3 regions of the Paenibacillus sp. FSL R10-2199 genome follow, and region 3 is predicted to be linked to each of the others. Evidence: riboswitches for the same ligand, from Rfam matches in the RefSeq annotation. Region 3 holds a riboswitch; each other region holds the start of a gene.
What was found. A riboswitch is a leader RNA that binds a small molecule or an ion and turns the genes downstream of it on or off. The one in region 3 is predicted to bind cyclic di-AMP.
Positions count from the first base shown of each region.

Region 1: linked by a shared signal. The riboswitch ahead of NYE33_RS14895 (alpha/beta fold hydrolase) and the one ahead of NYE33_RS03670 (C40 family peptidase) in region 3 are both predicted to bind cyclic di-AMP.
Region 2: linked by a shared signal. The riboswitch ahead of NYE33_RS01260 (hypothetical protein) and the one ahead of NYE33_RS03670 (C40 family peptidase) in region 3 are both predicted to bind cyclic di-AMP.

Region 1 covers NZ_JBBOBO010000001.1:3,438,678-3,446,228, reverse strand. Annotated here, with positions in the region: gene NYE33_RS14915 (glycoside hydrolase family 43 protein) at 1-424, opposite strand, end outside; partial or broken gene NYE33_RS14910 (glycoside hydrolase family 43 protein) at 698-1,366, opposite strand; gene NYE33_RS14905 (response regulator) at 2,230-3,237, shown strand; gene NYE33_RS14900 (MerR family transcriptional regulator) at 3,400-3,801, opposite strand; gene NYE33_RS14895 (alpha/beta fold hydrolase) at 4,087-4,446, opposite strand; cyclic di-AMP (ydaO/yuaA leader) riboswitch at 4,454-4,610, opposite strand; partial or broken gene mnhG (monovalent cation/H(+) antiporter subunit G) at 4,584-4,913, opposite strand; gene NYE33_RS14885 (Na(+)/H(+) antiporter subunit F1) at 4,903-5,196, opposite strand; gene NYE33_RS14880 (Na+/H+ antiporter subunit E) at 5,196-5,678, opposite strand; gene NYE33_RS14875 (Na+/H+ antiporter subunit D) at 5,684-7,159, opposite strand; gene NYE33_RS14870 (Na(+)/H(+) antiporter subunit C) at 7,156-7,488, opposite strand; gene NYE33_RS14865 (Na+/H+ antiporter subunit A) at 7,476-7,551, opposite strand, start outside.
Region 2 covers NZ_JBBOBO010000001.1:293,496-301,046, forward strand. Annotated here, with positions in the region: gene NYE33_RS01230 (ThuA domain-containing protein) at 81-716, opposite strand; gene NYE33_RS01235 (SDR family NAD(P)-dependent oxidoreductase) at 793-1,515, opposite strand; gene ytxJ (bacillithiol system redox-active protein YtxJ) at 1,748-2,074, shown strand; gene NYE33_RS01245 (glutaredoxin family protein) at 2,071-2,313, shown strand; gene NYE33_RS01250 (oxidoreductase) at 2,386-3,408, opposite strand; gene NYE33_RS01255 (MerR family transcriptional regulator) at 3,441-3,842, opposite strand; cyclic di-AMP (ydaO/yuaA leader) riboswitch at 4,446-4,613, shown strand; gene NYE33_RS01260 (hypothetical protein) at 4,789-5,235, shown strand; gene NYE33_RS01265 (hypothetical protein) at 5,582-5,770, opposite strand; gene NYE33_RS01270 (hypothetical protein) at 5,873-6,163, opposite strand; gene NYE33_RS01275 (class I SAM-dependent methyltransferase) at 6,295-6,924, shown strand; gene NYE33_RS01280 (hypothetical protein) at 6,999-7,121, opposite strand; gene NYE33_RS01285 (ABC transporter substrate-binding protein) at 7,240-7,551, opposite strand, start outside.
Region 3 covers NZ_JBBOBO010000001.1:849,785-857,335, reverse strand. Annotated here, with positions in the region: gene NYE33_RS03685 (4a-hydroxytetrahydrobiopterin dehydratase) at 1-188, shown strand, start outside; gene NYE33_RS03680 (c-type cytochrome) at 295-651, opposite strand; gene NYE33_RS03675 (GNAT family N-acetyltransferase) at 778-1,263, opposite strand; gene NYE33_RS03670 (C40 family peptidase) at 1,512-2,003, opposite strand; cyclic di-AMP (ydaO/yuaA leader) riboswitch at 2,009-2,152, opposite strand; gene NYE33_RS03665 (C40 family peptidase) at 2,540-2,968, opposite strand; cyclic di-AMP (ydaO/yuaA leader) riboswitch at 3,026-3,164, opposite strand; gene NYE33_RS03660 (hypothetical protein) at 3,382-4,179, opposite strand; gene NYE33_RS03655 (M1 family metallopeptidase) at 4,224-6,239, opposite strand; gene NYE33_RS03650 (YwhD family protein) at 6,344-6,850, shown strand; gene NYE33_RS03645 (AbrB/MazE/SpoVT family DNA-binding domain-containing protein) at 6,944-7,423, opposite strand.

The DNA.
Region 1 (7,551 bases), 2.6 Mb from region 3:
GATACTGCGATCCCGCATGCGCAAAGGTAGTGGCATCCAGCGAGAACGTATCCCATGCGGTATAGATTCTCCCCTTCTCCTCCCAGCTTCCTTCCAGCGGATTGTCAGAAGCATTCTCCAGTACATACAGACGCTGTGCAAAAGGTGCATCATCACTGCCGGCGGAGAAATAGATGTACCACTTCCCGCTGATGTAATGAATTTCCGGCGCCCATACATAACCGCTCATAATACCGGTGGTATGCTTCGTCCAGATGACGACAGGCTCGCTGGCTGTAAGTCCGCCGATCGTCCGGGCTCTCCGCAGCTCAATCCGGTCATATTCGGGAACCGAAGCGGTGAAGTAATAATAGCCGTCACTATGCCGGTAAATGCAGGGGTCTGCCCGCTGTAGGACAACCGGGTTGGTGATTGTTTCATTCATTATGTAGCTATGTCCGTCCCCGAAGGCCGCCAGCAGCAGGCTGCGTTCCCCGGCAGTAACCGGAAGGACTCCGCCGTGGCGTTTGGTGTTTACACCAAGGTCGAACTCCCTGTCTGCAAGCACGCGGAAATCGCCGCTGCTAAGGTCAGACGTTAACAAGGGAAGATATCCCTTCCCTTCCGCATAACGGTCCACAATCAGGCACCATTCCCCGCGGCCGTTCAGCTTATAAATCTCCGGGCCTTCCACGCCCATAATGGCCTCCAGAACCGGCGCATCCACAAAGCTGAAGGCGTCTTTATCCAGCGACGCACCTTGCTCCACCCGGATATTCTTAGTTGTCTCATCCTTCGAGAAACGGTAGTACCTCCCGCCAGCAGCGATAATTGTCGTATCAATGATATGATTGTCGCGCTCAATGTACTTCTCTGCTGCCGTAAATTCCCGGAAATTCTTCGTGCGCGCGCTGTATATTTTATGCTTCCGTTCACTCTCATGCGGCTCCTGAGTAGCCGAAGCCCAGAATACCAGGAATTCATCCGCAGCCTCATCGTAAATCGCCTCAGGAGCCCATACACATCCGGCGCCCTCCACACCGACCGTAACTGCCCACGGCTGTGACCAGTTCACCAGATCTGCAGATTCCCAGACGATAATATCGCGGCTGCCGGCCTCCACGGCTGCACCCCAGCCCTTGCCGTTGGCAATGCGCAGATCGGTGGCAATCAGATAGAATTTGCTTTCCTTCGGCGAACGGATGATAAAGGGATCTCTGGCTCCCTTTTCCCCGAGCTCCGAGCGCAGAACAGGCAGACCCGCGTTCAGATCCTTAAAGTGCAGGCCGTCCTCACTGTAGGAGAAGTAGACCTGTTCGCCATCCGGCTGCTCCCCGATGAAATGAACTAAGAGATAACCGGTGTATGCGGGTATAGATTGAGACAAGCTAAGCCCTCCTTAGGGAATTATTATACCGAACAAATCTTCCAGTCCGGCTTCGTGTCATTTAGTTAACACAAACATTAATCTATTTACTATTATATTAATATTATAGTTAGGGAACATAGATAGAGTCAATGCTGTTTCTGCTGAAATTCACCTGAGAAAAAAAACCGCTGAACGGATTCAGCGGCTTCATTACCTTTTACATGGCTGCAATGTCTGCCACCTAATGATAGCTGGGCAATAAAAATCAACCTGCTGGATCTCTCACGTTTACGGGATCACCGCTTTGATCTTCACCCGGGGCTAGTCGGGCTCCATCCTTGTTCAAGTAAGGAACACTGCGCCTATCCACTCAAAATTACAGCTTCGTTTCACCAGCCGGTTGCGCCCGAGACTGGTTACAGCCTTGCCTTCGCCATCAAAGCCCACAAAATTTGTTCATTTATTGTTCAGTTAAGACGTTTACACTATGCTCGAGGGAGGCATCTAACCTTGGGAAAAAAGCGAGCAGAAGAAAAACGGAAATGTGAGTGAGGTAGCTGCACTAACAACCATTACGCCAAAGGAATGTGCAAGCAACATTATTGGAAGGACTTTCGGTTTTATATGACAACCCTCTCCATTTATAGCATTTATATGTTGATTTTCCCGGTTAACTATCTCTTCAAAACTCTCACACGTATATGCAGATGAAAAAAGATTATCCCAAATTCTATTTAATTTGCTGCATAACGCAATTAAGTATAACGGAGCAAGGAGAGATTATTATTGAAGCCTCTAGGGTTAAACAACGCCGCAACATTAGCGAAGATAAAGGATCTGCTGAAGTGGTCCGTGCAGGATCGTCCGGGCCTCTCTATGAGATGGCAAGACCCAATATTCTAATTGTGGACGAGGATCCGGTGAACCTGAAAGTGTTGGCTAATATTCTCTATGAAGAAAATTACAGATTAACTGCGGTCTCCAGTGCCCATGAAGCCCTTGAACTGATCCGCTCTGCTTCCTGGGATTTGTTAATTGCCGATGTGAAAATGCCGCAAATGTCAGGACATGAGCTTACCAAGCAGGTCAGACAACATTTTGATATTACGGAGCTGCCGATACTCTTGTTAATTACCCATTCGATTTCAGAAGAGTCATATACAGAATTCTTACATGGAGCCAATGACTATGTAACCAAACCTGTTGAAAGATTAGAGCTGAAGTACAGAGTGCAGGCATTGATTTCGTTGAAACAATCGATTGACCAAAGTCTGCGGATGGAAACAGCCTACTTGCAGGCCCAGATCAAACCGCATTTCTTATTCAACACCATCAACTCCATTATGGCCCTGAGTGAATTTGATATGGAACAGATGCGTAATGTAGCGGGTGCATTTGCAGATTACTTGCGGTATAGCGTTGATTTCATTAATACGAATCAGCTGGTGGATCTGGAGAATGAAATTTCCCTGGTGAAATCCTATTTATTCATTGAGCAAGTCCGTTTTGGAGACAGGTTAACTGTGGTGTGGGAGATCCAGCCCGCTCTCCGTTTCAAGCTTCCTCCGCTGTCCATCCAGCCGCTCGTTGAGAATGCAGTAAGACATGGATTGCTGAGCCGGGCGAAGGGCGGCGAACTGGTGGTGCGCATATATCAGGCGGAAGCTGGCGCCTGTGTACAGATTATAGATAATGGCAAAGGGATTCCGGCTGCCGAGATTGAGAACCTCCTAAGCCTTACCCGGCATAACACCGGGGGAATCGGCTTAAGGAATACCAACCGCCGCTTGGTTCAGCGGTATGGCCAGGGTCTTCTTATCCAGAGTGAACCGGGCAGGGGCACGACAGTATCGTTCATGATTCCTCTTGATAATCATCCGGTATCTTAAGTTCCAACCGGATTTCACCACCTCATAAATCACGTCTAATGTCCGCGCATCTGGGCATTACTCCCGATACCTCGGTTACGCGGGGGCAGTGGCTGAGTCTAAGCAAAATGGACAAGCTCAAACCATGAAGCTGCCGCTCATTGAATTCGGGCCGGAATGTATTTATTGCACCTTCAAGTGGTTAAGATGATCCGCAATCCGGTTAAGCTCATCGGCAAGCGCCGCCAGGGAAGCAACAAGCAGCTGCTGTCTGTCCGGCTTCTTCGGCTCGGCGCTGATTTTCTCCATTGGCGGAGGAGGTTGCAACTCCTTCTTGTCCTCTTTGCCATACATCGGAAAGCCGTCTTCAATCAGCAGACGAACAATGGTACTAAGATGGTAACGCTCTGCACGCAGTTCACTGATCCGCTTCAGTAGTTTCAAAGTTTCATAAGGGTAAAGCACCTGGTCTCCCTGACGGGTCGCGGCTACAAAATAAGAGAAATACTCTAGCCATCTCTTCACTGTGGTCGGAGGTAATTTCGATATCGTGATCAATTCCAGCTGCGTGTAATGGCGAACCATAACATCTCTCCTCTTTCTAGTGGACTTATATATTTTAATGGTATTCGTGTTCCACGAAATAAATGTGTGAAATTACTTATTTGCGTTTTTTCGCATCAAAAACGGCCAACTGCCTGCGAAGGCAGTTGGCCGTAGATACATCCGGCTATGGGAAAATGCACGTTTACGAAGAAGTGGGCCGATCCACTGGATATTGCAGTCCCGCCGGACCCGCCGGTTTCGCCGGAGGCTTGAGGTTACCCTTCCCTCACTGTTCAGTTCCTTGAACAACCGATCCATTCAAAGTCATAAATGACCGCACCATACTCTGCTGCAATTTCCTTCGTGCGGTCTGTCGAGCTGGGCGAGCACAGCACCACTGGAACAAGCTACGATCACAGCCTTCTCTACAGATAAAGCGTCCAATAACAGCTTCAAATCTTCACATTGTGTGTCTACGATCCGGCTAATCTCCACATCCATTTTCCCCGATTGCCCGTTCCCTCTTAGATCAAATACGATCACTTTCGCACGCTTGCTGAAATAATCCGCTTGCGGCTCAAACAGATGATGGGAGGTCGAATAATCATGAATAAAAACAATGGGCAGACCGTTGCCCGACATCTCGTAATATAGCGACGTTCCATTCACTTCAATATGCGGCATAAACAGTGCATCCTCTCATGAACGCTTGCGGGGTTAGCTGCCGGATTCGGGCCTGAAAGTAGCCCTACTCGTTTTTCCCGAGATTCACCCCATATAACCTGGAAGTATTATTTTGCAGACGTTTCCTGACTTTCTTCCCCCAGGACCTTCAGATCATCCTGTATGCTTCCCTTCCATAAGGGAACTCCGGAACGGTAGGCTGCCCGGCCATTTAAATGGCCTGCCACCGGTGAAGTGATGAATACAAAAACAATCGCCAGCAGCAGCTTGATATTAACCGTTCCGTCTTTAAACCAAAAGTACAGGAAGCCTCCTGTCAGCAGACACAGCACCCCGAAGGTTGCACTTTTGGTAGCCGCATGTGAACGCAGGTACACATCAGGCAGCCGGACCAAGCCGAAGGCACTTAAGCCGCAGAAGACTGCACCCATCACCACAAGAATGGAGCTAATCAGTTCACCTGTCATTCGGGTTCCCTCCATCCTCTATAACGGCTCCCCGTTCAATATATCTGGCCAGTGCCGTTGTTCCAATAAACGTCAGAATACCGATAACCAGAATAACTTCAAGAAAATCCTGGGTATCCAGCAGCATACAGAAAACAGTGATCATTGCGAGTACATGAATGCCTATCGTATCGAGCGCGGCAACCCTGTCTGAACGGGTTGGCCCTTTCAGGAGACGGAACAGGCATGCCAGCATCGCCAGCGCCAGAATGATCATTGCCACGGTTAGCATAACTTGGATCATTACCGGGTCACCTCCATAATCGCTTGTTCGAAAGTGCCTCTAATCTGCGCGACAAGCAGCTCTGCATCTTTAATATCAATTGCATGAATGTACAGCGTCCTGCCATCCTTCGAAACATCAAGAGTCAGGGTTCCCGGCGTCAGACAGATCAGGCACGATAACAGCGTAACCTCCCAAGCCGAGGTCAAGGCAGTCTCATAAGCAAAGATACCGGGACGTATAGCCAGCTTTGGACGGATGATATGGCCGATGACCACGAAATTCGAGACCGTAAGTTCACGGGCAAAGATCAGCAGAAGCTTCAGTATAGCCCATATACGTATGAGATAGAATGGCCGGGTCCGGGCCAGGGATTTCGTCAAAATCAGCAATAATATAATACCGATGACGTAGCCCGCTATGAAGCTTGAGCCAGAGCCATCGTTATTTATCGCCATCCACAGAAAGGCAATCAACAGATTTAAGAGGAATTGTAGGGCCATCTTCTCTACTCCTTCATTATGGCTTCAATGTACCGCGCAGGTGACGCCAAAACCTCGCCTGCCTGCGATACATAAGCATAGACGGACTCGGCACCGACCCCCATAGCAATCACAAGCAGCAGGAGTCCGGCGGCAATAGCCGATGCAGCCTTCAAGTTCACTCTAGGCAATTCATTCACCGGTTCATTTCCCCAGAACGCCAGCCTGAACACCTTCATCAGGGAATACAGCACCAGTAAGCTCGATCCTAGTCCAATTAAGGACAACGTCAGCATTCCCTCAGCCAGAGCTCCGCGGATGATCAGAATCTTGCCGGCAAACCCGCTCAGCGGCGGAATACCTGTCAGGGCAAGAGCAAGGATAAAGAACATCCAGCCGATGAACGGATACCTTTTAATCATCCCGCCCATACTGCCTAGCCGGTCAGTTCCGGCTGCGGATATAATCATCCCGCCCAGAATAAACATGAGTCCCTTGGCCAGCATATCGTGCAGCAGATAGAAGACCGCCCCATTCAGTGAATCTGCAGTCCCTGCAGCGAGTCCAAAGGCTACAAATCCAACGCTGATAATGATGTTATAATTCAGAATCCTCGGGATATCCTTATAAGCTACTGCCCCCAGGCTGCCCAGAATCATGGTAGCAGCAGCCATCCAGGCAATCCAGTCATGGGTGAAGCCGGGATCGTTAACAAACAGCAGCGTGAAGGTGCGGATGATTGCATAGAGTCCCACTTTGGTCAGCAGTGCACCGAACAACGCTCTAACAGCCGCCGGAGGCGCACTGTATGACCCTGGAAGCCAGAAGAACAGGAACAGCCCTGCCTTTAGGGAAAATACAATCAGGAACAAAACAGCAATCACATTAAGCACGCCGCCTTGTCCCGCTTCAGCGATACGCTGGGACAGGTGTGCCATGTTGAGTGTTCCTACTGCTGCATAGAGATAAGCTACCGCTGCTACAAACAGTGTCGAGGATACGATATTGATGAGCAGATATTTCGATGTTTCTCTTAGCTGAAGCTTGGTCCCTCCGAGTGAGATGAGCGCATAAGAAGAAATCAGCATGACCTCAAAAAAGACAAACAGGTTGAAAATATCTCCGGTAAGAAACGAGCCGTATACCCCGACCAGCAAAAACTGAAAGAACGTATAATAATAGAACCGCTCCCGCTTCTCTCCAATACTGCTGAAAGAGTAGCACAGAATCGCAAAGCTGACGATCGAAGCCATCATTACCAGCAATACAGCAAACATATCACCTACAAATACAATCCCGTACGGAGGAGCCCAGCCCCCCATCTGCAAGGTCTGTATGCCCTCAGAGTGGACACGTGAAACCAGCAGCACTGCAACCAGAATGTTCAGCAGACCGCTGAGCGCACTAATCACGCGCTGAAGCCGGATCTTCTCTTTGAGAAAAATCAGGATGACAGCCGTAGTCAGCGGAATGAGAATCGGGAGTACCAATAGATTGCTCATTCGTTGTCCTCCTTAATGCTGTCAATTTCGTCAGTACCCAGCGTCTGGTAAGACCGGTACGCGAGTACGAAGTAGAAGGCTGTAACCCCAAAGCTGATAACTATGGAGGTTAGAATCAATGCCTGCGGCAGCGGATCAACATAAGTATCCGCTTTGCCCAGCACAGGGGCTGCACCCTTTTTGAGCCCGGCCATTGTGAGCAGCAGCAGATGGACACCATGCGTCAGCAGGGAGGTTCCCAGCACAATGCGCAGCAGGCTTTTGGACAGAATCAGGTACACACCGATCGTGAAGAGAATGCCGACCGCAACCGCCATTAGGAGTTCCATTTCTTTTCCCCTCCGATCGATAAAATGATGTTCATCGTTACACCGACCACGGCCAGGTATACG
Region 2 (7,551 bases), 560 kb from region 3:
TTGTGTCAGGGTCAAGGTGTTTTTTCAGAATAAACAAAAAAACCAGCTTAAGCATAACTTAAGCTGGCCTCCACATTATCTTACAGCAGTCCCGCTGCCCATAACCCGCCTCTGCGGATCATCTGCCGGAACGGCTCTACCGAGAAGGAAGGCAGATGATGGCCAGGCATCAGGTAGACTACCCGCCCTTGTCCGAATTCATGGCACCAGGCCGCCTGCCGCATAGCCCCTCCATGGGGATATTCTGCGAGAATGGTTGATTCGAAATATGGCAGCTGCTCAAAATAGTACGGCTCATCCTCAATTACAAAGTCATTGATGCCCTGCATAATCGGATGCTCCCGGCTGGAAATCGTCATATGAAGCGCGGTATAGTCCGGATGGTGGGTGAAATGGGCGCCCAGCATTACGCCGAGCTCCTGATTGCGCTGCAGGGAGATCCCGTTATGCACTACGAGCAGACCGCCGCCCCCAGCCACATAAGACAGCAGTGCACCGCTCTGCGCAGCGGATAATTTCTCATCAGAGAATTCAGTATAGGAGACCACCAGCTTGCAGTCCGACAATTGTTCCTTGTTCATCAGCCCGTAATCCTCAGTCGATACGACCTGAAGCTCCGGCTCCAGCAGCTGCTCGATCTCACGGTCTACTCCCGTGAACGGATGATATTTAACCTCGGTATAGCTGCCAAACGCAAGTGCTTTGAAGGAAGTCATTGCATTCACACCTCTCTTGTGCAAAGTTGATCATCTATTATTGCTTAATCCATTATCCCACAAAAGTCCGCTGCTGTTACCAGGGCCAGAGATTGCCGTCCAGATCGATGTACACCGGTTCCTCGCCCAGATATTTCTTATGATCCTGTACGATATTCATGATCTTATACGCTGATTCCTCCGGGGGAATCGGTGCTTCCATATTCTTCTCTCCGCTCATATAAGACTGCAGCCAGCCGGGATGAAAGACCATCACCTGTCCGCCCAGCTTACGCAGATGATTGTGCATCAGCGAGGACTGCATATTCAGCGCCGCCTTCGACATGCAGTAGCCGTACATATTAATTCTTTTGTTCCGGCTGATACTGCCTGCCTCTGAGGAGATGTTAATAATTAGCCGCTGCTTGCCCTGCAGAAGCAATCCCATCAACGCGTTGCTCACCCGGAGTGCGCCGAGCGTATTCACATTATAGAGCTGCGCCATAGCCTCATCATCCATATCCACGAGCATTGTAGCATTGTCCGCCTGGTGGATAATACCGGCATTGTTGATAATAATATCGATGTGTCCTGTACTGCCGGCAATACTCCGCGCTGCCTCTTTCACGCTCTCTGCGCTGCCGATATCAAGAGGGACCAGCATCAGAGTGTCCTGGTATTGCGCTTTCAAAGCCTCCAGTGCCTCCACTTCCGGTAAATACCGGCCGGCAAACACTGTGTATTTATTCTCAAGAAGAAAGCGTACCAGATAAAACCCGAGCCCGCGGTCGGCACCGGTTACAAAAGCGACCCTTTTCATGAATTGCACACCCCCTCATACCTGCTTATTTATGCGCAGAGCGTTGCTGCATCACTCTCACATTAGCATGGCAATAGGGCTTAATCAACATCCCGTAAGGGAGGGGGATAAGCCTGCTGAACATTCTTTTGCTTTAATTTTGAACTATGTTACAATCAAGAATAATAGTTGTTAACAACACAATTGTTGACAAGATGCTTTCTAAATTCTATTCCAGGAAGGTGATCCTCTGATGTCTATTCAACAAATCCATACACTGGATGAACTGCAACAATACGTAGGGCAACCCGGCAAAAAATTGCTCTTCAAGCACAGCACCACCTGCCCGATCAGTGCCAAAGCAAATGAGGAGTTCCAGGCCTATACACAGAATTCCGACACGCCTGCCGCCATTGTACATGTTATCGAAGACCGTCCGGTCTCCAATCAGATTGCCGAGGATTTCGGGATTAAGCATGAATCGCCGCAGATTTTCCTGCTGGAGGATGGTGAGGTCCGCTGGAACACTTCCCACTGGAAAATCACCCGTGGCGCCATCAAGGAAGCTGTGGAGCAATGAGCCAGAACGTAATCATCTATTCCACATCCGGCTGCAGCGACTGCAATCAGGTGAAGCAGCTGCTTGAGAGCAAGGGCATTCCCTTCGAAGTCAGAGATGTGATGACCAGTACCGTCTATCAGGAAGAAGTCGAGAAGCTGGGCTTCATGGGTGTTCCAGTCACCGTATCCGGAGACCGGGCTGTCAAGGGCTTCAATCTTCCTGAGCTTCAGGAGCTTATTGAGGCAGCGGTACAGTAAGGATTCAGTCAGTTATGCAAAATGGTGCCGCCCTCTTTACAGGGCCGGCACCATTTTTGTCGTTCAGATCTGTCAGGTCGGGAATGTAACCCCCGTCATAGCTTCACTCAGCTCCCACAGCGTCAGAGCGTTGCCCGGATCAATCGCCCAGTCCTGCACCCCAGGCTGGTGCGAATCCCCGGACTCCGCTACAGGAGCGATGTCAGCATCCTCGCAATACACGCCGCCCTTGCCGTCGAGCAGCGGACTCACCGCGCACCAGACACTGGTCGCGGCTCCCTGCTGGACCGTCTTCATATGACTTGTACGCCCGGCCGGAATGCGGTTGCCCGCTTCATCCAGCGCCCCCATGCCGCGCAGCTCGTCATCCGACAGATGCCGGGCCAGATCGGTCAGGATGCTGCCGGGATGCACGGAGAATGCCCGGACACCATGTGCTTGCCCGCGTTTGTCCAGTTCAAGGGCGAACAGCACATTGGCGGTCTTCGACTGGCCGTAGGCTGTCCATTTCTCATAGGCTCTACGCTCAAAATTCACGTCTGCGAAATCAACACCGGCAATGCGATGGCCGCGTGAAGATACGGAGACTACCCGCGCGCCTCCGCCCTGCACCAGCGCCGGCCAGAGCCGGGCCGCCAGCTGGAAATGCCCCAGATGGTTGGTCGCGAACTGCGCTTCGTACCCGCGGCTGTCGCGGGCCAGCGGCGAGGCCATAATGCCTGCGCTGTGAATCAGCATATGCAGCGGCCGGCCGGAGTCCAGGAACCGCTGCGCGAAGGCATCCACAGATGCCGGGTCCAGCAAATCCAGCGCCTCCAGCTCGACACCGGGAATCCCGGCAAGGGCAAGCCGGGCCTTCTCCGGTGTCCGAACGGGAACTATCACAGTGGCCCCCGCGGCAGCCAGGACACGTGTGGTCTCCAGGCCCAGGCCGGAGTAGCCGCCGGTCACGACCGCTATTTTACCGCTCAGATTATGGCCTTGGATTACTTGCTCCGCCGTAGTGTCCGGACCCCATCCGGAAGGAATCGGTCGCTGCATAAACTTCGTATTACTCGCCTCATTGTTTGTCTCATTGTTCGACTCTTTACTCATCCCGCTTTTCAGCTCCGTATTCATCCCAATTTTCACACTTCGTTCCTCCTCTGTTCCATTTCCGCGATGAACCTGCCGTCCTTAAGCTCCCGGAAGTTCTTCAGCTTGTATTTCATAAGCTCCAGTGCCGCCGTAAGTTCCGTGAGCTGCTCTTCAATCAACGTTTTATGCCCGTCCAGCACACTGTAGCATTCCTCGTAGTCCTCTTCCGCTGAAGCCCTGATATATTCTTGAATGGTGCGCAGTGGCATATGGGTTCTTTTGAGAATAGCGACGAAATGCACCCGGTCCAGCTCACGCCTGCTGTATGCCCGCTGGCCGTTCTCCTTGCGGCTTGCCGGGGGCAGGAGCTTGATTTTCTCATAATAGCGGATGGTATCCTGGCTGAGTCCTGTCCGCTCTGCTACCTCGGCGATCGTAAAAACAGGCTCCATTGGCTGCTGGCCTCCTTCTTAATCTAGCTTCTTAATCCAGCTTCTTAGTTTGGCTTTCAGTCTTGGTAATTTACTGACCGTCTGCCCTTACAGAATCAAATGATAATCCCTGGAGTAGGGTCCAAGTCAAGCATTCGGGAAGCGGGAATTAGGCCCTCCCGGATGTATGGTTTGTGCGGCTAGAAAGGTACACTTTTCGTAGAATCAGGCTCTAATTCAGGTACAAATTGTAAACCGCCATAATTACTCTAATAACACATTCACGAATCTATTTGCCAGACGGGTAACGCTTACTTCATCTTCAATCTCTCATTATCTCCCGATTACTCACTAATACGCCATTTCACAAAAAATCAATATCGACGGCGTTTCCGGTCTAACGCATTAATATTTCCGGAGTTCCCTCACCGCTGCCTCCCAAAAATAAAAAACGGCGATTGAGCGAGATAAACGGATGATAATCGGCCACATATATGGTTTTAGTCTCCAATATTCCTCGCGAAGCAGCAATTTATTGCAAATCCGGCGCAGAAGCACTCTTTTCCATTTTTACAAATACAATCCTGAAAGGGTATGATTCGTGTTGAAAGTTACCAGCGATAATGTGAATGCACGCTGAATTTCCGCCAAGCGGAAAACGGGGGAACCATCAGGCCGCAGGCCTACTTGGGGTGAATCCGAAGGAGACTTCAATTACGCAGTCTCAAAAGGTAGGGCGACTCTCACCGTCCGAATCCGACAGCTAACCCCGTAAGCGTAAAGAGAGAGATCTTGATCCGCCACGATTTTGCCCCAGGCTTCTTACGCCTGTAACAAAACCGCAGCAGAGGTCCTCCTCTGTCTGCGGTTTTTTGCGCACTTATTCCGGCGGATCAGCATTTCGGCAAACCTATCAACTACATATCCAAACTATAAATCGCCCACATTCAGGAAGGAACGTGTCCACATGCCAGACCCATTATCGTCCAATGCAGTTCCCGCTGCCGGATTCACCAGCTATATTGAGCAATATAGCGGAACCATCTATGCGCTAAGCTGTCTCCTGCTGGAGAAGGGCGCCCGCGCCGATCAAGCCGCAATTGCTACATTCGCGGCACTCTATGAGCCTTGGCTCAAGGGCAGCATCCAAGCAGATGCTTACTCCCTTGCCTCCTACAGGGAATGCATCCGGCAATGCTCGCTGGTTGCTCAAGACCGCGGCCGCTGCTCTTCTGCCCTGCTCACCTGGGAGGATCAGATCGCCAGCGCCTTATGGTACGGCATCCAGCTGCCGCTGCCCGAGATCAGCCTCATCCTGCAGCGAAGCGTTCCTGAGCTGAAAGCGCAGCTCAGAGGGATTCGCGAACAGATGGCTGCTGCGCGGCCAGCTGTCCCGCGTCCGTCGGCGGGATAGGGAGCTGGGTGGGGCCTGCAACAATAGACTCAAGCATGCTGCTGCGATCCATGCGGACTGTAGATCCGTTATTTCGCCCAATCAGTCGAATCAGCGATCCATGCGGACTCAGAGGACCTTAACTAACCAGTTTCGCCTCATTTTGAGCTCCATCGAACAATATAAGCGCGCCTGAGTCCGCAACGGGCAAAAAAGCAGGCTTTTTCACAAAATAAGGTCCTCTCAGTCCGCGTAGCAAGCGCTGCATAGAGTAAATCCGCTGACGTCGTACATATTAATAAAAGCCGCAGCATCCGCCACGGCTCTCCATTTGCTAATGCTATGCTATCTGTTCCAGTGCCAGAAATCAGCGCTTGCCCTTGCCGCCCTTGGCGAACCGCCAAAAAGCCATGCAGCATCCGAGCAGCCCGACGCCCAGCAAGATGGTCTGCAGTGCTCCCAGCCAGGTTGATTTGTCCGACGGGATCAGGCTGCTGATAATGATCAGCAGGATGGAGACCACGACCAGCACGGGGGTTTGTCTACTTTTTTTCACAAAAAATCACCACTCCTAATTACTAATATTACTAAGGTACACTATCTGCGGGGGTTTAACCAGTTTAGGGTGGTTTGTGATCACTCTATAGAACAGCATTATTTATAAGCCCGTTTCATCACTACAGGTCATCCACCTTCCATATCCCATCATTTTAATCATTGAATAGACAGCAGTATTATCACTCCCGTTATCCCAGGACCTGTCCACTACCACTTCGTATTCATCAGCGTTTATTTTATTCATTTCATTAATTTCGTAATCTGTTATATTTGCCGTCTCCTTGCTGATTTCAGCATACAGAGCCTTCCTTTCATCTATCGTCTTACTTTCTGAGGTATCTCCGGAACACCACATGTGCACTTTCGCAATGAAATCATCCAGATAGCTCACTACCACACTGTTCAACTCCGGATCATCACTTAGCTAAAATACGAAGGTTAACAATAACATTGCAAATTGGTTCTATCGTAGATATAATATGTCCGTAATAACTATTTAGTGTAATTAAAGGAGATCGGGCTATGACGGAGTTCTGGGAAGCAAGCTTCATAGAAAAACAAACGATGTGGGGATTTGAACCTTCTGACTCGGCAATCTTAACCAAGGATTTTTTCCTTGAAAAGAATGTTAAAGACATCCTGATTCCCGGCATTGGATATGGCAGAAATGCAAAGGTTTTTATGGACAATGGTATAGATGTTACTGGTATTGAAATTTCGCAAACAGCGATTGATCTGGCGAGGCAGCGCGGGCTGGATATGAATGTTTACCACGGCTCGGTAACCGATATGCCATTTGACAACAAACTCTATGACGGTATTTTCTGCTATGCACTGATTCACTTATTGGATCAGCGTGAGCGGGAGAAGTTCATTCAGGATTGTTATAATCAGCTGAAGCCGGGAGGATATATGGTCTTTACAACGGTATCCAAAAAAGCACCAATGTACGGTAAGGGCGTCCAACTGGATACAGACTATTTCGAAATCATGGACCGAGTGAAAATGTTTTTTTATGATGCTGACTCCATTCAACAAGACTTTGCCAACTATGGCCTGGTCGAGATATCAGAAATAGATGAGCCCGGTAAGAATATGAAAAACAAACCTTCCATAAACTTCTTAATTGTAAAATGTAAAAAGGAAGGATAGCGCTCCAAGCGCACTGTCTGCATAAGTAAAAAAAGCCCACCCGCCTCCCCCGGCGAATGGGCTTTGATCTATGTTTACTGGCTGCGCTTCTGATATCTGCCAAAGGCTATGATGGTCACCACCATACTCACAATGCCTATACCCGTTAGCATCCCTTGCGTGAAATCTATCAGGTTGCTTCCGTTAGAAACTAACATTCGGCCCGCCTTTAGTGAAAGAAAAGAAGGGAATTGTAATAATGTGTGTTCCAATCTGGTAAGTTGATGATTAAATGATCCTGATTTCAGAAACACATTGTGTTAATTACCTTTTCATCTATGCTTTTGCCACTTTATCAGCAGCAGCTTGTGTTTGTGTTTGAATTGCAGCAGTAGCTTTGTCTAATGTTTTCTTCCCGTTTACTACCTGTGTCAGTTCTTCAGATAGTATTGACCAAAAATCCAATTCCAAATCTGGTGACTTGTTCATGAGCGCATAACTTGTAATAGATGAATTGAAGTTAGGTTTTAATTTATAGAATGCATCCAGCTTGTAACCAGAATACTCTTTAACCATGCGGGACAGAGGTGCACCTATACTATTATTAGAGTTGTTAGGTTTGTAGTATTCGTTAGCGTGGTCATCCCC
Region 3 (7,551 bases):
TGTTCAATGAATATATGAAGGGAATTGCTTTTGTGGATGAGGTTGCTGCGATTTCGGAAGCGTTCGACCATCACCCGCATATCACCATTGACTACAAGACCGTTATCCTGCGTCTGCCTGCAGATGTGGAGAAGCTGGATATACGCCAGGCTAATGAAATTAACGAGGCTTTTGAGAAAAACCGTTAGAGGACAGGATCCTTATGGAAATGACAGTACCGCCTGATCCATAAAAATGCCCGTGCAGGGATACCAGGGTATCCTTTGCAGCGGGCATTTTGCTTTGGGCATGTTATTATTTCTTCTCGGCCAGCCATAACGCGACATTCGCAATTTCCTCAGGGGCTAGTTTGTCTTTGAAGGAAGGCATCTGCCCGCGGCCTTTGGTCACAATGCTGTAAATCTGCGCCGCGTCATGCTGTGCGCCCTCCTGCTGCAGGTTCGGCCCTACACCGCCCTGAAGCTGATCCCCGTGGCAGGTGATGCAGTTGGCTTTCACCAGGGCCTCCGCGCTGGTTGCGTCCAGCACAACCTCAGGCATTGTAGGTTTGTTCTCTTCAGCCACCTCGGCTTTGCCGGGCAGGGTAAACATTAAGACCACGGCAAAGGCACAGGCGGCAAAAAACAAACCGCTCATGATCCATTTCTGCATCTGCATCCGTCCCTCCATGTAAGCTGCTTCCTTCATTATACCGGATGGTGAAGCGTTATCATAGTATTTGTGTCAAAAAAATGAACGAAACTCCTGGGAAAATTGCAAACATACAGAAGTGGAATGCTATTTCTCATAGACCATACAATAAAATGGCTTATCGCCAGTTGGGGTTCTGCGTTCATAAGTATCCGTTATGGTAAATCCGCATTTCTGGTAAGCACGGATGGCCCGCTGATTCCAGGTCAGTACCTCCAAATCGATCTCCCGTTCCGGATAACGCTGCAAAGCCGCCTGAACGATGGCCTTCATGAACAGATGTCCCATGCCATGACCGCACAGATCGGGCCGCATGCCGATTCCAAGCCGGACTACACCCTCCATAGGGAACAGCTGGGCGAAGCCGCACAGGATTCCCTGTCCATTCACAACGGAAACGTATTGCTCGCTGCGCAGCTGCGGATCACCGAATTCAACACCGAGCGCCTGCATCTGCTCCCAGGGCATCCAGCCGTAAATATTATACGGGGGCCTGTAGTTCCACTCACAGATCTCAGCAGCATGCCGCGACTCCATAGGAACAACATAAAAAGTTACCGGGGAACTTATCATAAGCGGAGGCCTCCTTTCAATGGAACATTACTTCATTCTATAAATATTATATACAAAACGAGCCGGATTCGACGCAAAAACCTTGCAGAAAGACCGGAACTTGACAAACGCCAATAAATATTTTATGAAAGAGCGAAATTGGTGTTTTACAAATATAGAGCGGGGTAAGTAATTTTATAGACAAAAAAATAAGCCCTCCTCCAAGATTTCGGCAAAAATCCTGGAAAAGCGCTTATATTTAGGACAAATTATTGCACATCGTCATTCTCTTCGGAATCCGCAGCCACAGTCTTGTAAGCATCTGTACTCATAATCCGTTTGGCGCCAACGTAGCGGTTGACGTAGTAGCTGTCACTCAGCGAACTGATGGTTACACCACGCGAGGAAGAAGCATGTGCGAACTCACCGTCACCAACATAAATACCGACATGAGAAATGCCTTTGCCGCTTGTATTGAAAAATACAAGATCGCCCGGTCTCATTTCATCGCGGGATACAGCAGTGCCCATCTCATATTGGGAGCCGGATTGGTGGGGCAGGTTAATTCCGATCTTATCAAAAACATACATTGTAAATCCGGAGCAATCAAAACCGTTCGTGGATACACCGCCGGATACGTATTTGGTCCCGATGGCTTTGTCGATAACTTTATCCATTTTGGAATCCGCGAAAGCGCTTCCTGCTCCAATGGTGAAGATGATGGAAAAGCTTAGTACTGCGGCTGCTAGCTTCTTCTTCAAAAGTAAATACCCCTTCCAAATGCCTACGAGGTTAGCTTAAGGGTTCGGTTGAAGGTCCCCTATGACCCCTCTTAGAATAGGAGGTCAATTCACCCAAAGTTGGTTCCCCCGTTTCCCTAAATCTTTAGGGAACTCGGCACGACTGTTGATTAGGATTAGCTGTTATTCAATACATGACAAAACCTTTGTTAAAAGCGATTCAATAATTACAAAAATGTTACTAAAAGCTCACTGCGATAATTGTAGCAAAGACTAGGGCGCTTGGCAATCACTTATAACATATTAATGCATTTTTTTTGCGTTTTTTAGAGTTATAGCTGCATAGAAAGACTCATATTTACGCAGCAGGTGAGCTATTGATGAATTTTTCTTTGGATTTGGGATAAAAAGGTGTTTCAGGGCCTGCAGATGAGTGTAAAAGGTAGAATAAGGAAAAGGAAAAACCCGGGAATGATTACGGCAATAATCAAAACCGGGCTCGTATAAGTTACATTTAGTTGTTAGAGGTACGAATATTCGAGGAAATGTTCAAGGGTTCAATCGTAAGCGACAGCTTGGTAGGCTGTTGTGCTCATCACTCTTTTAGCGCCAACGTAGCGGTTGGCCCAGTATGCCTGACTCAGCGAACTGATGGTTACACCACGCGAAGAGGAGGATTGTGCGAATTTTCCATTGCCGACATAAATACCGACATGGGAAACTCCGTTGCCCAGGGTATTGAAGAATACCAAATCACCGGAACGCAAATTACTCTTGGATACGGCTGTTCCAACGCTGAACTGTGCCTTAGAGGTGCGCGGCAGGGTAAGGCCGATACTCTTGAATACATATTTGGTGAATCCGGAACAATCAAAGCCGCTGGTGCTGGTGCCCCCGGTTTTATATGACGTTCCAATGGTTTTTGAGATCACAGTATCCATTTTGGAATCTGCGAAAGCGCTGCCCGCTCCAAGTGTGAATACCATCACAAGACCCAGCGCTGCTGCGGTGCATTTCTTCTTAAAATTCTGACTTCTCAAAAGATGTACTCCTTCCAAGGCCTGCGAGGTTAGCTTAAGGATTCGGTAGAAGGTTCCCCTATGACCCCTCTAAAGCGAGATCAATTCACCCAAAATATGGTTCCCCCACTCCCCGGTGCAGGGAATTCGGCGTTTTGTGCACCAGAATAGTGACATATCGACATAAGGTTAAAGGCTTCGGTTACATAGCTGCTTAATTCCATTTGAAAGATTACAAATTTGTTACTAGTAGTACAGGCATCATTGTACCAGAGGATTTACAGTTTTGCAAATCAACTTGTCGCAGCTGTAAACAAAAAAGAGTCATGCACCTCACCAGAGGGGCGATGACTCTTTTAGTATGCCGTTTTGGCGGCCGATTATTGTGGGAATGATTTACTGGACCAGAGATGATACTGCGCGGCTATGCCCCACATTTTGAATAGGGTGGACGGCAGTGGAGCTGCCTGGCGCAGGAGCAGGGCCGGGAGGCCGGGGCAGAAGAGCGCTGCAGCGCTGCAGAGGATCAGCGTCAGCAGACTTCCTGCGCCTATAATGACGGATATCCCGATGGAGTGGAGAAGCACCTTCAGACAGACCAGCAGCGAAGTGAACATGCCCGTGCCGGCGGTATAACCGAACTGCATATACAGCAGCAGCTTGCGGATAAGGAAGAGGTAGACGAGCCAGCCCAGCACATAAGGCACGAGCGTCAGCAGCAGCGGATAATCGAGAATGCCGTTCAGAAGCAGACGGTACATCTTCGGCAGCAGCCAATAGAGCGGCAGAAGGGCCAGCGCCCATTCAACGAGACTGAACAGCAGTACAGGCAGACCATAACGCTTCATCCCGGGAAAAAAGAACAGTCCGCGCTCCCCGGCACGTTCCTGGTGAAGCTCGTGCAGCAGGCCCGCCCGGATAAAGGGGGAGAGCAGCAGCCGCAACAGAGTCAGTGCCAGGAGCAGCCATAGCCATTGCCGGACGTCCGGGTCCGTGTGCAGCGCAGCCTGCCCTTCAATATAATACAGCAGCCTGCCTATGCTACTGCCGCCGGCATTCGCATCCGGATAGCGCAGCAGTACCGGAACGACGGCGCTTTTAATGAATTTGTACATGAAGTAGCCCCAGAACAGCCGGTAGATAAATAGCAGAATCAGGATATAAAATTGCTCTTTCATGCTGTGCCAACCGCGGGTTATCGAAATTTTCACAATCCTTCACCTCACCAGACAAGAGTTCCGAGCAGGGTTTCAAGCAGTGTCGTCGCACTGAGCGTCCAGCGGGAAAGAGTATTGTGCTCAAGCTCCGCCATTCTGAAATTATTGAGATGCTTGCTCTCCAGCAGTATGGAATGTCCCGGATCAATCTCGGCGGAGACCAGAGGTGCTTTATACGATAATTCAAACGATGTTGTCTTCCCTTCGCCGTTCCAGTATTGCTGAACCGAGTACCCGTCCGAGAAAATAAATTTTACAGGAACATCCCCATAATGGCTGCCCTTGTTGCTTACCTCAACTACAGCATCATATTGAATCCCCGCTCCGTTGCCGCCGTCCCGTTTAGCCGTGAGCCTGATGTCGTCTACTGCAAAATCAGGGGCTCCGCCGCTGTAGACATACTGGTCAAAATAAGTCTGCCAGGATTGCTTGGTTACTTTCTCCACAATCTTCTGGAAGTCAGCGGTTGAGGGATGCTTGAAGCGGTATTTACGGGCATAAGCAGCGAGAATGGCATCCATGTTCTTGGCTCCTGCTAACCGTTCGATGTCACGGAGCACCAGCTTGCCCCGGATATAGACATTGCGTGTGTAGGCATCATCTCCGGTGTATTTCCACGTCTCCAGATTGAGCGGCTGCGAGGAGGAGACCAGACTGGACTGCAGCGGGAGGCTTGAGGCAACGCCATATTCCTGCTCCATCAGCCGGTCTTCGGCATATGAGGTGAAGCTCTCGTCCAGCCACGCCTCCTCGAATTCATTGCTGGCGACCATGCCATAGAAATACTGGTGACCGATCTCATGGATCACGGTCCGTTCAAGCGAAGTGCCGGGCGATGCCTCGGCAGCACCGAAGGCAGTGATCAGCGTCGGATATTCCATCCCCCCGGCCCCATTGCCAGATTCAGGCGGGACTACAATGGATAAGGTGGAGTAAGGATACGGGCCATACCACTTGCTGAAGGCGGTCAGGGCAGCCTCTGCGGCCTGGAAGTAGCGCTCCTGAAGATTCTTATGCAGCGGGTCCAGATAGAGCTTGATCTTTACTCCGGGCACCTGCGGCGCGGAGAAGGCCTTCTCGGCAACCACAAAATCCGGCGATGCCGCCCAGGCGAAGTCATGAACATCATCTGCGTAGAACTGATAGATTTTGCGGTCCTGTACCAGCCGCGCGTTCTTCACCGGAAATCCGGTGGCGGCAACCTTGTAATCGGACGGGACGGAGATGGTTACATTGTAAATACCGAAGTCACTGTAGAACTCAGATGTGCCATGGTACTGATGCAGATTCCAGCCTTCCTCCTGTACTCCCCTTGTGCCAGCAGGCTCGTAGACGCTGAGCTTGGGAAACCACTGGCCGGCCATGACGAAGTTGCCGGCGGTTCCCATACGGGCGAATATTTTCGGCAGCTTGACCTCAAACTGGAGTTTGAGTGTTACGCTCTCACCACCGTTTACCGGCTGGGGCAGGTGGACCTTAAGCAGGGTCTTGTCATTCACATTGCCGTCGTCAGGCTGCACATACTGGGTGCGCTGCATTAGCGAAATCCCCTCGGAGGTCCGCAGATCCGTCAGCGTCAGGCTGCCGTATCCGCCCGCAGGCATGGAGTCGCCCCGGAGCGTTCCTCCGGATTCCTTCATAAAGGTTGTATTGCCGGAAGCGAATGCATTGGGGTAAAGGTGAAAATAGAGCTCTTGGACCGGTTTTTTGCCCGGATGGATCCAGGTCACCGTTTCGGAAGCTGCTAAGGTTCCCGTATCGGCCAGCAGCTGAACATCCATGTGGTATTCCACCACACGCTGGCTTAAAACCTCCGACACCGGAGGCGGAGTAATCTCCGGAAGAGTGGACTGCACAATTTGCTGCTGCGGCAGGACGGCGGGGGACTTGGCCTCTTTTGGGGCAGAGGCAGTCCATACGGCAGGGCTGTGCCCTGAAAGAAACCATATTCCGCCTCCAAGCAAGGTGAGAACAGCCAGAGCTGCGAAGATGAGGGTATACCTTAATGAATGTGGCTTCATACTGTGATTCCTCCCGTGACAAGCATCTACGGGATGTATATGTTTGCAATCGGCGCATTATTAGCTAAAATTAAATAATTAGTGAATGGAAAGGATGTGCACTTGTGGATAACGTACAACCAGAGGGCAAAAAGCAGATTGCCTTGAATATTGTGAATGCCAAGAGTAAGCATAAAGGCTTCGGGGCAGGCTCCATTGATCTGGGTAATGTATCGCCTGTTATTATTGATCAAGGTATCGCCGTTATCGATATCGGTGCCATGCATGCCAAGAGCAAAGTGGAGAAGGGGATTAAGTTCTCCGTGAACCGTGAGGATGTACCGGAAGGAAGACAGGTCTGGGTGGTCTGGGTTGCTGTGGACCGTACACCGGAGGGCCAGTTCTACGGCGGAATTACCGCCTGTGAGATGTGGATTGATTCCGAAGCCCGCCGGGGCTGGAAGATTCTTGCCGATCATGTCAATAAGCTGGATGCAGCCCTGAAACGGAAGATTATTGTGGAGGGACTTGGGTCTACGGAGCGGAATGCGCTGAAATCATTGCTGATCGCCCATAATGAAGAGTGGTGGGCCGCTTCGCCTGACGAGCTGAAAGCGGCATTGTCGGAGTAGTAAGCTGAACGAACATGCATATCAAAAAACAAGGCTTGGCTCTCTGTTAGCAGAGGGCCAAGCCTTATGTATAAGATGATGGGATATGCGCTGCTACGGAGTCACTCTGCCGGCAGTATTTAGCTTGCGCTTCAACTGGCTTACTCTGGCCTGGCTGATTCCGAGCACCTCGGCAAGCTCCTTCTGGTTGGCATAGGGGTGGTCCTCCATCGCTTTCTCCAGACGCTGGCTCATTTCCTCCGTCTTCGTTCTCCGTCCACTGCGGACAGGTTCGGCGTTCTCCTCTGCAGGGCCCGGAGAGATTGTGATCTCTTCAGATCCGCGCCCGGGGTCGCTCAGCTCTTTGAGGCAGGTATTGCAAATGAATTGATCTTTATAGTAGGTTACATGATCAAGGCTTCTGCAAAATGTGCATTCTGTGGAGGTGTACTTTCTGAGGACGATAATTTCCTCATTCAGAATAAAAAACTCGATGGGATCCCCAATGTCAATATTTCGTGTCATGCGGATTTCTACGGGAACCACAATTCTACCAAGACTGTCTAAACTCCGGATCATGCCTGTATCTTTCATCCCATGTCCCTCATTTACATCTTTATATTTTTTGTGGATATCTCTGATTATAGCAGTAATTGTAAGTTTAGAGAACGGGGAAAGCGCATACAAATTATGTTGTTTCTTGTCGCTTATACGGGAAATAG